One region of the Yokenella regensburgei genome, then DNA from elsewhere that is predicted to be linked to it. Evidence: predicted binding sites of a transcription regulator. Region 1 holds the regulator's gene; each other region holds the start of a gene.
What was found. The regulator PurR, encoded in region 1, represses purine synthesis genes. The targets are predictions, from matches to a motif close to CANGCAAACGTTTGCNTG.
Positions count from the first base shown of each region.

Region 1 (4,213 bases):
CTGACCGTCGATGTGTGGGAACATGCGTATTACATTGACTACCGTAACGCCCGCCCGAACTACCTCGAGCATTTCTGGGCGCTGGTAAACTGGAATTTTGTTGCGAAGAACCTGGCAGCATAAACCAGAACGCAGAAGGGTCACCCCTTCTGCGTATTTTTATCACTGACTGACCATCGCCTCTTCAGGCTGAGAACGCCCACCGAACAGCACCACAACCAGCGCCAGCCCGGCAATAATCGCCCCCATCACCGGTACAAAACTGTAGCCGAGGCCACCGGAGATCACCGCGCCACCGGCGGCGGCACCCAGTGCGTTACCGAGATTGAACGCCCCAATATTCACTGAAGAAGAAAGCCCTGGAGCTTCGTGAGCCACACGCATCACACGCATCTGCAGCGGCGGTACGACGGCGAAGGTTGCGGCGCCCCACACCACCATGCTGATAGCGGCGCCAATTTCACTGCGCGCCAGCAGCGGAATTGCCAGCATAATGACCATCAGCAGCAGCAGGAATACCTTCAGCGTCCGGCTGACCGAACGGTCGGCAAACTTACCACCAAGGTAGTTACCGATAGAGAAGCCCACGCCGATCAGCACCAGCATCGCGGTGATAAACAGCGGAGAGGCGTCGGTGATGGTGTGCAGGACTGGTGAAATATACGTATAAAGCGTAAACATCGCCCCGGCACCCAGCACGGTGGTCAGCAGCGCTGACAATACCTGCGGACGCATCAGTACAGAAAGCTCGCGTTTAACGTCAGGGCGCTCACCGGCACTCCCTTTTGGCAGAGAGAACCACAGGCTCAGCATCGCCACAACGCCCAGGCCGGCGGTAGCAAGGAAAGACATACGCCAGCCGATGGTTTCACCAAGCCAGGTCGCCGCCGGCACACCGCCGATATTGGCGATAGTCAGGCCCATAAACATGGTCGCCACCGCGCTTGCCTGTTTATGCTTCGGTACGACGCTTGCGGCCACCACTGACCCCAGGCCGAAGAACGCGCCGTGGTTAAGGCTGGTGATGATGCGTGATAGCATCAACGTGGTGTAATCCGGCGCAATCGCCGACAGCACGTTGCCGAGGGTAAAAATAGCCATCAGGAACACCAGCGCGTTACGGCGCGCCCGGTGAGACAGCAGCAGCGTCATCAGTGGTGCACCCACCATCACGCCAACGGCGTAGGCGCTGATTAACATCCCGGCAACCGGAATAGAAACATCAACCCCTTTCGCAATGACGGGCAGCAGGCCCATGGGTGAAAACTCGGTCGTACCGATGCCAAACGCGCCTATCGCGAGGGCTACTAATGGAAAATTGATTTTCATCTAACAACTCCGGTCAGCCGCGGCGAAGGCGCGGTACCCTATTAAGAAGTTGAAAGTATGACAGCAATCACAAAAAACAGAAGTGAAGGAATTGGCAAAAGATTATTGCGCAATTGATAACAATGGCGGGGGAAGGGATTGAGGGAGATGGCTCTCCCTCATGAAAATCAGTGCAGAACGGCCGTCAGCCCGGCCGCAACGATCAGGGCCAGGGTAATGATCGTGGTAGTCAGAGAGAGCTTCAGTTCGGTACTCATCAATTTTTCTCCTTTTTATCCCCACATGAAAAGTGAGCTTGCTCATTTTTACATAGTTAAGCACAAAAATCTGCACGCTTTTCGTCGCGATGATCATTATTTCTCTTTCCCTTTGCGCCAGGATGAGCCAAAATCCCACGCTAAATTAAAAGCGTACCGGCCATTGACCCCCTCCTGTCGTCCTGTGTCGTTTTCCCGGCGTAATGCAATCTGAAATGATTGCGTCAGGGTGTGTAGAGGCAAACGTTTACGTAGCAAGTTATACAGGAGTTCAGGATATGGTCTGGAGTGAGAGCCATGGCAACGATTAAAGATGTAGCGAAGCGCGCAAACGTTTCCACTACAACCGTATCACACGTAATTAACAAAACCCGCTTTGTGGCGGAAGAGACGCGCAACGCGGTGTGGGCAGCGATCAAAGAGCTGCACTACTCCCCGAGCGCCGTCGCCCGTAGCCTGAAGGTTAATCACACGAAATCGATTGGCCTGCTGGCGACCAGCAGCGAAGCGGCCTACTTCGCTGAAATCATTGAAGCGGTTGAGAAAAATTGCTTCCAGAAAGGCTATACCCTGATTCTGGGTAACGCCTGGAACAACCTTGAAAAGCAGCGTGCTTATCTGTCGATGATGGCGCAAAAGCGCGTCGATGGCCTGCTGGTCATGTGTTCTGAGTACCCGGAATCGGTTATCTCAATGCTGGAAGAGTACCGTCATATCCCGATGGTGGTGATGGACTGGGGCGAAGCTCATGCCGACTTCACCGACTCCGTTATCGATAACGCCTTCGAAGGCGGTTATATGGCGGGCCGCTACCTGATTGAGCGTGGCCACCGTGAAATCGGCGTGATCCCGGGACCGCTTGAGCGCAACACCGGCGCGGGCCGTCTTGCCGGCTTTATGAAAGCCATGGAAGAAGCGCTGATTAAAGTGCCGGAGCACTGGATTGTACAGGGCGACTTTGAGCCAGAATCCGGCTATCGCGCCATGCAGCAGATCCTCGGCCAGCAGCACCGCCCCACCGCCGTATTCTGCGGTGGCGATATCATGGCGATGGGTGCCATTTGCGCCGCCGACGAGATGGGATTGCGCGTGCCGACGGATATTTCGGTGATCGGTTATGATAACGTGCGCAACGCCCGCTATTTCTCCCCGGCGCTGACCACCATTCACCAGCCGAAAGATTCTCTGGGTGAAACGGCGTTCAATATGCTGCTCGACCGTATCGTCAACAAACGCGAAACCTCGCAGTCCATCGAGGTGCATCCGCGTCTGGTGGAACGTCGCTCCGTTGCCGACGGCCCGTTCCGCGATTATCGTCGTTAATCACTTCTGCGGGTCCGGAGCCTCCGGTACCCGCAGCCACTCCCGGTTCAGCGTTTCACTATCCCCAAGATAATCCAGCAACCAGGCCAGCGCCGGAGACATATCCTGCTGCTGCCACGTCAGGCAACAGGCAGAATCCTGGTACGGGTTTTCGAGACACAGTTCCACCCACTCCCCGCTTTCGATCCACGGACGAGCAAAATGCTCTGGCACCATGCCAACACACAACCCCGCCGACAGACAGGTGGCCGACGATGTCCAGTCCGGCACCACGACGCGTTTCTGGTTATCCAGAAGCCAGGTGGTCCGCTTTGGCAGCGATCGCGAGGTATCTTCGGTGACCAACGAAGGCCAGTTGCGCAACGCCTCATCGCTGAGCACGCCTTCCATGCTCGCCAGCGGATGATGATGCGCAACCACGCACACCCAGTGCAGTGTGCCCATATCGCGAAACGCGTAGCGTCCCCCGACCGGGATCGCCTGCGTCGCGCCGATCGCCATCTCTACCCGACCATCAGCCAGTGCATCCCAGACGCCGTTGAACACTTCCTGGTAGACAATCAGCTCGACGTCCTGAAAATGGCGATAGAAATCAACGATCATCTGCCGGGTACGTTCCGGCCTGACGATATTATCGACGGCAATGGGCAACTGGCCGCGCCAGCCGTTGGCAATCTGCTGACACTGCTGGCGGGTGATCTGCATTTTTTTGATAACAGAACGCCCTTCTTTTAAAAACCAGACACCGGCAGGCGTCAGTTCAACATCGCGATGGCGCCGTTCAAAGAGCGGTACGGCGAGCCACTCCTCCAGCTGACGTACCGTATAACTGACCGCGGAGGGCACGCGATGCAGCTCCTGGGCCGCTGCGCTGAAGCTGCCATTACGGGCGACAGCATCGACCACTTCAAGAGAATATTCAGACCACATTTTCTGCCTACAAAAATTTTGAATTCACTAAACAAATATTAGCGTTTCACAAGCCGCTTTGCACTCCCTACACTCAGCGCCTGAGTCGTACACCTGCATCTATAAAGAGAAAGTGATATGCAACCTGGAAAATTATTTCTTGCCTGGCTGGCCGGTTTAAGCGTGCTCGGCTTCCTGGCGACGGACATGTACCTGCCCGCTTTTGCCGCTATTCAAAGCGATCTACAAATACCTGCCGCCAGCGTGAGCGCAAGCCTGAGCCTGTTCCTGGCCGGTTTCGCCGTCGCGCAACTGCTGTGGGGACCGCTGTCCGACCGCTATGGTCGCAAGTGGATCCTGCTCGCCGGTTTAACCATTTTTGCCCTTGGCTGCCT
Region 1 covers NZ_RBIZ01000003.1:1,068,654-1,072,866, reverse strand. The annotation lists gene sodB (superoxide dismutase [Fe]) at 1-123, shown strand, start outside; gene C7387_RS05380 (MFS transporter) at 163-1,329, opposite strand; gene cydH (cytochrome bd-I oxidase subunit CydH) at 1,497-1,586, opposite strand; gene purR (HTH-type transcriptional repressor PurR) at 1,884-2,909, shown strand; gene punR (DNA-binding transcriptional activator PunR) at 2,910-3,839, opposite strand; gene punC (purine nucleoside transporter PunC) at 3,957-4,213, shown strand, end outside.

Region 2 (4,213 bases), 720 kb from region 1:
AGTATGACTTCCGCCTGGTGTGCAGCGCCGGGGCGGTGCTGTTTATCCTTTGCGCGGCGTTTAATGCCTGGTATCTGCCGGCCTGGAAACTCTCTACGGTGAAAACCCCGGTTCGTGAAGGTCTCGCCCGCGTGCTGCGCGATAAGCGCTTCGTCACCTACGTGTTGACCCTCACTGGCTATTACATGCTGGCGGTACAGGTAATGCTAATGCTGCCGATTATGGTCAACGATATTGCGGGCTCTCCGGCGGCGGTGAAATGGATGTACGCCATTGAGGCCGCCATTTCCCTGACGCTGCTGTACCCTATCGCCCGCTGGAGCGAGAAACGTTTTCGCCTGGAGCAGCGTCTGATGGCCGGGCTGGTGGTGATGTCGCTGTCGATGCTGCCAATTGGTCTCACCAGCAACCTGTCGCAGCTGTTTACGCTTATCTGCACCTTCTATATTGGCTCCATCATCGCCGAGCCTGCACGTGAAACGCTGAGTGCACAACTGGCCGATTCACGCGCCCGCGGCAGCTATATGGGCTTCAGCCGTCTGGGGCTGGCCTTCGGTGGGGCCTTTGGTTACGCCGGTGGCGGCTGGTTGTTTGATACCGGCAAAGCCTTCAACCAGCCGGAGTTGCCGTGGCTGATGCTCGCCATCGTCGGGCTTATCACCTTCGTGGCGTTGTGGTGGCAGTTCAGCCAGAAGCGCGCGTCCTCGCGGATGCTCGAGCCGCGTCTTTAAGCCTCTCAGGGCGGTGGATCCCTCGAGTTCACCGTCCCTCCCCCTCGTTTTCAGCATTTTCCGCTAGTCATCGTTTTACTGACAGCCCATGCTGCTTTGTGTCAGGATAAGTGCCTGGCATCATGTAGAGGAACACCATGAAGAAGATTTTTGTCATTGCCGCCCTGATTGTGAGCGGTGTGCTGGTGGGATGTAATCAGCTCACCCAGTATTCGGTCAGCGAGCAGGAAATTAACCAGGCGCTGCAAAAGCGCAATAATTTCTCCAAAGACATCGGACTGCCAGGCGTGGCGGATGCCCATATTCAGCTCACTAACCTGGCGAGCGCCATTGGCCGCGAAGAGCCGAATAAAGTCACCCTCAGCGGTGTGGCGACGCTCGACATGAACTCGCTGTTTGGTAGCCAGAAAGCCACTATCGATCTGAAGCTGAAAGCGCTGCCGGTATTCAATAAAGAGAAAGGCGCTATCTATCTGCAGGAGATGGAAGTGGTAGATGCGAAGGTGGAGCCGGAGAAGATGCAATCGGTGGTGCAGACCCTGATGCCTTATCTGAACCAGTCGCTACGCAGCTACTTTAACGAGCAGCCTGCCTATGTGCTGCGCGAAGACGCCAGCCGTGGCGAATCGCTGGCGAAGAAATATGCCAAAGGCATTGAGGTCAAACCGGGAGAAATTATTATCCCGTTTACTGATTAATCGTTGCAGGGCGCTGAGGCGCCCTTTTTTTTCGCCGTAAGATAAAGAGTGCAAAGGAAAACGTTTCCGCTTATCCTTAGTGCCCGGCAAAAAGCAGCCCATTGACTGAAACGACGAGCCGGAGCCCTCCATGACTGTACAACCCCAGGTTTTAAAAATTCGCCGCCCTGATGACTGGCATATTCACCTGCGTGACGGTGAGATGTTGCAAACGGTTGTCCCTTATACCAGTGAAATCTACGGCCGTGCGATCGTCATGCCGAATCTGGCTCCGCCTGTCACCACGGTAGAAGCCGCCATTGCTTATCGCCAGCGCATCCTTGATGCCGTCCCTGCCGGGCATGACTTCACCCCGCTGATGACCTGCTATCTGACCGATACGCTGGATCCGAACGAACTCGAGCGCGGGTTTAATGAAGGCGTATTTACCGCCGCAAAACTGTACCCGGCGAATGCGACCACCAACTCAAGCCACGGTGTCACCAGTACCGATGCCATTATGCCGGTACTGGAGCGCATGGAGAAACTGGGCATGCCGCTGCTGGTGCATGGCGAAGTGACCCACGCTGAGATTGATATTTTCGACCGTGAAGCCCGCTTTATTGAAACCGTGATGGAGCCCCTGCGCCAGCGTCTTCCTGGACTGAAAGTGGTATTCGAGCACATCACCACCAAAGATGCCGCCGAATACGTCCGCGACGGTAACGAGCTGCTGGCCGCCACCATCACCCCTCAGCATCTGATGTTTAACCGTAATCACATGCTGGTTGGCGGCATTCGTCCTCATTTGTACTGCCTGCCTATTCTCAAGCGTAACGTTCATCAGCAGGCGCTGCGTGAGCTCGTCGCCAGCGGTTTCAGCCGCGCTTTCCTCGGCACCGACTCCGCCCCACATGCCCGCCATCGCAAAGAAGCAAGCTGTGGCTGTGCAGGCTGCTTCAACGCGCCAACGGCGCTGGCAAGCTACGCTCAGGTGTTTGAAGAGATGAATGCGCTTGAGCACTTCGAAGCCTTCTGTTCGCTTAACGGCCCGCAGTTCTACGGCCTGCCGGTAAACGAAGGGTTTGTTGAGCTTGAGCGCAAGACAACTCAGGTTTGCGAAAGTATCGCCCTGCCGGACGATACCCTGATCCCGTTCCTCGCGGGTGAAACCGTGGCCTGGACCGTAAAGGCATAAAAAAACGTGCTCCCTGTTGCAAGCGCTTGCGCTTAACTGTATAAATATACAGTATAACAAACAGGGGGCTACTATGCGTATTGAAGTCACGATTGCCAAAACCACTTCCCTGCCTGCTGGCGCGATAGACGCACTGGCAGGCGAGCTTTCCCGCCGTATCAGCCATCACTATCCCGATGCCGAAGGTAAAGTCAGCGTGCGTTATGCCGCGAACAATAACCTCTCGGTGATTGGCGGAATCAAAGAAGATAAAGACCGGATCAGCGAAATCCTGCAAGAGACGTGGGAAAGCGCGGATGACTGGTTCGTCACCGATTAAGCAGTACCCTTTTCCCTCATTGTGTTGCCTTGCCGGGTCGCCCCGGCTTTTTTATTCCTGCGACAGTTCGCTCTCCCCTTTCCCGTAACGCAAGAAGCATATACTGGGTAATTATTGCGCAACCGACGCGGTAAATTAGACATTTGTGTTGCAGATTATTTAATTTCTCGAGTATTTTTCCATCTGTTGATATACTTATTTTGCTTCAGACATAACATGCATTGAACCTCGAGAGTCGTTATCTTTTAACACGCAGATAAGGGGTTATGATGGAAAAGAATAATGAAGTCATCCAGACCCATCCGCTTGTAGGATGGGACATCAGCACCGTTGATAGCTACGATGCGCTGATGCTGCGCTTACACTACCAAAACCCCACTCACGCGAGCAGTAAAGAAGCGGAAATCGGCCAGACCCTGTGGCTGACCACGGATGTTGCACGTCAGTTTATTTCGATACTGGAAGCAGGGATTGCGAAAATAGAAGCTGGCGACTATCAGCCTGATGAGTATCAAAGACATTAATACCCACCGTAATACAGGCTTACAAGGCACCTCCGGGTGCCTTAATTATTTGCCATGTTGTATTGAAACTGATTATTAATTACCCTGCTTATAAAGAATATTCTGGAAAGAGCGATGCAATACGATTTAATTGTGGTAGGAAGTGGCTCCGTCGGCGCCGCTGCTGGATATTATGCCCGCCGCGCCGGGCTGAACGTGCTGATGCTGGATGCGCATCTGCCCCCTCACCAACAGGGTAGCCACCACGGCGACACTCGCCTGATTCGTCATGCCTATGGTGAAGGTGAGAAGTATGTGCCATTGGTACTTCGCGCCCAGGCACTGTGGGATGAGCTGGCAACGCTCAGCGGTGAAGAGATCTTCGCCAGAACCGGCGTGGTCAATCTCGGCCCTGCAGATTCCGGATTCCTGGCGAATGTGGCTAAAAGTGCCGAACAGTTTGGTCTGGCGGTGGAGCGCCTGGATGCTCAGGCGGTGATGGCACGCTGGCCAGAAATTCGTATACCGGATAATTACATCGGGCTTTTTGAATCGGCTTCCGGGGTGCTCAAAAGCGAACTGGCGGTCAAAACATGGATCCGTCTGGCCAATGAAAGCGGCTGCGCTCAGCAGTTTAACGCACCGGTCACCGCCATTCACCATGATGCCGACGGTGCGCTGGTGGAAACCACCGAAGGCAGCTTCCGCGGTAAAAAACTGCTGATCTGCGCCGGAACCTGGGTGACCAAACTGTTACCACAACTGCCGATCCAGCCGGTACGCAA
Region 2 covers NZ_RBIZ01000003.1:1,784,070-1,788,282, forward strand. The annotation lists gene mdtH (multidrug efflux MFS transporter MdtH) at 1-731, shown strand, start outside; gene C7387_RS08795 (lipoprotein) at 869-1,429, shown strand; gene pyrC (dihydroorotase) at 1,560-2,606, shown strand; gene dinI (DNA damage-inducible protein I) at 2,680-2,925, shown strand; gene bssS (biofilm formation regulator BssS) at 3,195-3,449, shown strand; gene solA (N-methyl-L-tryptophan oxidase) at 3,564-4,213, shown strand, end outside.
Region 2: a site for PurR is predicted at 1,483-1,500, ahead of pyrC (dihydroorotase). Genes of this name have one in related genera too.

Region 3 (4,213 bases), 260 kb from region 1:
AATGTAGAAATGATGCTGATAGTGATCGACGCTGTACTCGTGATCTTTGCGTCGTGGCAGGAACACCGTCGGTTCCGCATCCGGCAGCTCGGCATCCAGCAGCCGCACTTCGCTGGTGGTGGAGCTTGCCAGATAGATCAGCACAAAGTGGCGATCGGTGGTTTTGTGCACGCTGACGTAGAACATGTCATCCTGCTCTTCATACACCAGCGTGTCGGCTGACATCGGTGCACCGAGCGTATGCCGCCAGACCTGATACGGCAGCAGCGTAGTGGGATGTTTGCGCACGTAGTAGAGGGTCTGCGAATCATTACCCCAGACCAGCCCCGGCTCAACGTTGTCCAGCGTTTCCGGATACCAGTTACCGGTCCCGAGATGGCGCAACCGCACCCCGTACTGACGACGAGAGAGATAATCTTCTGCCAGCGCCATGACCTGGTTGTCCGGTGAAATAACCAGCCCGCCAAGGGTGTAGAACTCGCTGCCCGCCGCCCGCTGATTACCATCAACCAGGACATCCCACGCTTCCCACTCCGCCTTTTGTACGGACTGGCGCTGGTAAATCGCATACTCGCTGCCAGGCTGGTATTCATGGCGGTAACGGTAGCCGTTTTTCGTATAGGGCGCAGAGGTTTCCTGCGGCGGAATGCGGTCGATAATCTCCTTCAGCACCCGATCCTGCAGCGCCTGCTGGGAGGCCATCACCTTTTTGCCGTAGTCGTTTTCCTGCTTCAGATAATCGAGCACCTCCGGCTGCGAACGGGTGTCGTCGCGCAGCCAGAAGTAATTATCAACGCGTGTATCACCATGCAAGGTCATGGTGTGGGGGATTTTTTTTGCTTTCGGTAACATATCGCTGTGCTTTTACGTTTTACATTCCCTAAGGGTGGCAAAACTGACAGGCGATGCAAGCGAAACCTGAAGCAAAACGCACTAAAGTGCTTGTTTTTGCCGCTGTATATCCTGTTCTATCTCTTCGCGTACCGTACGGGGAATGTTTAATGCATCGCCCAGGGCATCAAGGTAGCTGCGCTCCATAAAGTGATCGATATCGATAGCCGCGCAGCTCAGGAAATAAAGCTCCAGCGCCTCTTCTTCGCTCTTAACGTCCTGTGCCAGACGTTTAGGATCCAGCGGTTGTGCCATGGCCTGCGCCACCAGCGCCTGCCCCTGCTGCTCTACACCAGCCTCCTGAAGCTGTTGCTCGATAGCTGCACGCTCTTTATCATCAATGTGACCATCACTTTTTGCGGCAAAGACCAGCGCCAGGATCAGACGCTCGGTGCGGGTGTCCAGCGATGTCACCGGTGGCGGTGCGGCCGCCGTTTCTGCCTGCTGCCCGTTCGGCATCTGGGTTTTGTACTTATTCCACAACACCGAGCCTGCAACCGCCCCACCGCCGACCAGCAGTGCACCGGTGCCATATTTCGCCAGAAGCTTACGCGAAGACTTGTTCGCCAGTAACAGACCGGCCAGCCCGCCGATAGCGCCCGGCACCAGTAGTTTATTCAGGCCATCGGTTTTACCACCGGTGACGCTCGCGGCTTTCTGCCCCAGCAGAGACTGCAGTTGATTGAGCCAGTTAGACATTTTCCCCTCCCGAATTGAGTTGACGCTCTCAGAGTAAGCCAGCACCTGTCAGGAAATGTCTGCGCCAGCTAAAGATGCGCAAATGCAGCGGCACACGACAGCGACGAGACAGACGCAAACGTTTTCGTTTATACTGCGCCGAAGATTTTTACGGAGGTTTGCGGTTATGACGTTATTAGGAACTGCGCTGCGCCCGGCGGCCACGCGCGTGATGTTGTTGGGTTCTGGCGAGCTGGGTAAAGAAGTCGCTATCGAGTGCCAACGCCTGGGTGTCGAGGTTATCGCGGTCGATCGCTACGCGGATGCACCCGCCATGCACGTTGCTCATCGCGCACACGTAATTAACATGCTCGACGGCCAGGCACTGAAGGCGCTGGTGGCACAGGAGAAGCCCGATTTTATCGTCCCGGAAATCGAAGCTATTGCCACCGATATGCTGGTTGCGCTTGAGAGTGAAGGCCAGAAGGTGGTGCCCTGCGCCCGGGCCGCACAGCTCACCATGAACCGCGAAGGGATCCGCCGACTGGCAGCAGAAACCCTCTCCCTGCCAACCTCACGCTACCAGTTTGCCGACAGCGAAGCCGCTTTCCGCGATGCCGTGAACGCGATTGGCCTGCCCTGCATCGTCAAGCCGGTGATGAGCTCATCCGGCAAGGGCCAGAGCTTTATCCGCACAGAGTCTCAGCTCGCCGATGCCTGGCAGTATGCCCAACAGGGTGGCCGCGCTGGCGCAGGACGCGTTATCGTGGAAGGCGTCGTCAAATTTGATTTCGAAATCACCCTGCTCACCGTCAGCGCCGTGGATGGCGTACATTTCTGCGCGCCGGTGGGGCATCGTCAGGAAGATGGCGATTACCGCGAATCCTGGCAGCCGCAGCAGATGAGCCCCCTGGCACTGGCACGCGCGCAGGAGATAGCCCGCGAAGTTGTTCTGGCGCTTGGCGGCTATGGCCTGTTTGGCGTAGAGCTTTTCGTCTGCGGTGATGAGGTCGTCTTCAGCGAAGTTTCTCCGCGCCCGCACGATACCGGGATGGTCACGCTGATCTCCCAGGATCTCTCCGAGTTCGCGCTGCACGTACGCGCTTTCCTCGGTTTGCCGGTAGGCGGCATTCGCCAGTACGGCCCCTCAGCCTCAGCGGTCATTCTGCCAGCCCTTAAAAGTGACAATGTCACATTCGGTAATATTGAAGCCGCATCCGGCGCTGGCGTGCAGTTGCGCTTGTTCGGTAAACCGGAGATCGACGGTTCTCGTCGTTTAGGCGTGACGCTGGCCGTTGCAGACTCTGTTGAAGAAGCGGTTGAGCGCGCGAAAGCAGCAGCAGCGGCGGTGGTCGTGAAGGGTTAATATTGATGGGATTGCCCGGTACGAGTACCGGGCAATAATGACACGCTTACTTCGCGCCTTCTACCGCTTCACGGGCAAGCTTAGTGATACGCTCGTAGTCGCCGCTCTCCAGAGCGTCGTTCGGCACCAGCCAGGAGCCACCGATGCACAGCACGCTGTTCAGCGCCAGATAGTCACGATAGTTAGCCGGAGAGATACCGCCGGTCGGGCAGAAACGGATATGGCCGAACGGGCCTGCAATCGCCTGCAGTGCTTTCACACCGCCGTTCGCTTCCGCTGGGAAGAATTTGAACTCTTTCAGACCGTAGTCCATACCCAGCATCAGTTCAGAAACCGTGCTGATACCCGGGATCAGTGGAATGGTCCCTTCTGTTGCCGCTTTCAGCAGCGGCTCGGTCAGCCCTGGGCTAATCGCAAACTGTGCGCCCGCTTCGGTGACGTCCTTCAGCTGCTGTACGTTAGTGACGGTACCCGCCCCGACGATCGCATCCGGCACTTCTTTGGCAATGGCACGAATGGCATCCATTGCACATTCGGTACGCAGGGTCACTTCGAGAACGCGAACGCCACCGGCGACCAGCGCTTTTGCCATCGGTACCGCGTGCTCCAGCTTCTTCACTACGATAACCGGGACCACTGGGCCAGTGGTCAGGATTGCTTCGGCAGTTGTTTTCCAGTTTTTCATCAGAGTTTTTCTCTCACCAGACAGTTAATTCGTGTCGTCTTAAAAAGTGATGCAGGTTGCACCCTGCTCAGCGCCGGACAGTTTTTCGCGCAGCGCACTAAACATTTCGCGGCCGGTACCGACGCGCGACGAGCTCAGGTCAGGAATATGCGGCTCGCGGGCAGCCAGTTCAGCTTCATCCACCAGCAGCGTCAGCTCACCGGTCTGGCCGTTAACGCGGATAATGTCCCCGTCACGGACTTTTGCCAGCAGGCCGCCATCGTAAGCCTCTGGCGTTACATGGATGGCTGACGGGACTTTACCCGACGCGCCGGAGAGTCGTCCATCGGTCACTAACGCAATTTTGAAACGGCGGTCCAATAATACACCTAATGGCGGCATAAGTTTATGTAATTCTGGCATGCCGTTGGCTTTTGGCCCCTGATGGCGCACCACCACCACGCAATCTTTATCGAGCAGACCGGCGTCAAACGCCGGTAACACGTCATGCTGACTCTCAAAAACAATCGCCGGGGCTTCGATAACCTGATTTTCCACCGGCACCGCGGAGGTCTTCATTACCGCACGTCCCAGGTTACCGCTCAGCACTTTGG
Region 3 covers NZ_RBIZ01000003.1:807,693-811,905, reverse strand. The annotation lists gene ptrB (oligopeptidase B) at 1-852, opposite strand, end outside; gene C7387_RS04070 (tellurite resistance TerB family protein) at 934-1,590, opposite strand; gene purT (formate-dependent phosphoribosylglycinamide formyltransferase) at 1,757-2,935, shown strand; gene C7387_RS04060 (bifunctional 4-hydroxy-2-oxoglutarate aldolase/2-dehydro-3-deoxy-phosphogluconate aldolase) at 2,982-3,620, opposite strand; gene edd (phosphogluconate dehydratase) at 3,660-4,213, opposite strand, start outside.
Region 3: a site for PurR is predicted at 1,702-1,719, ahead of purT (formate-dependent phosphoribosylglycinamide formyltransferase). Genes of this name have one in related genera too.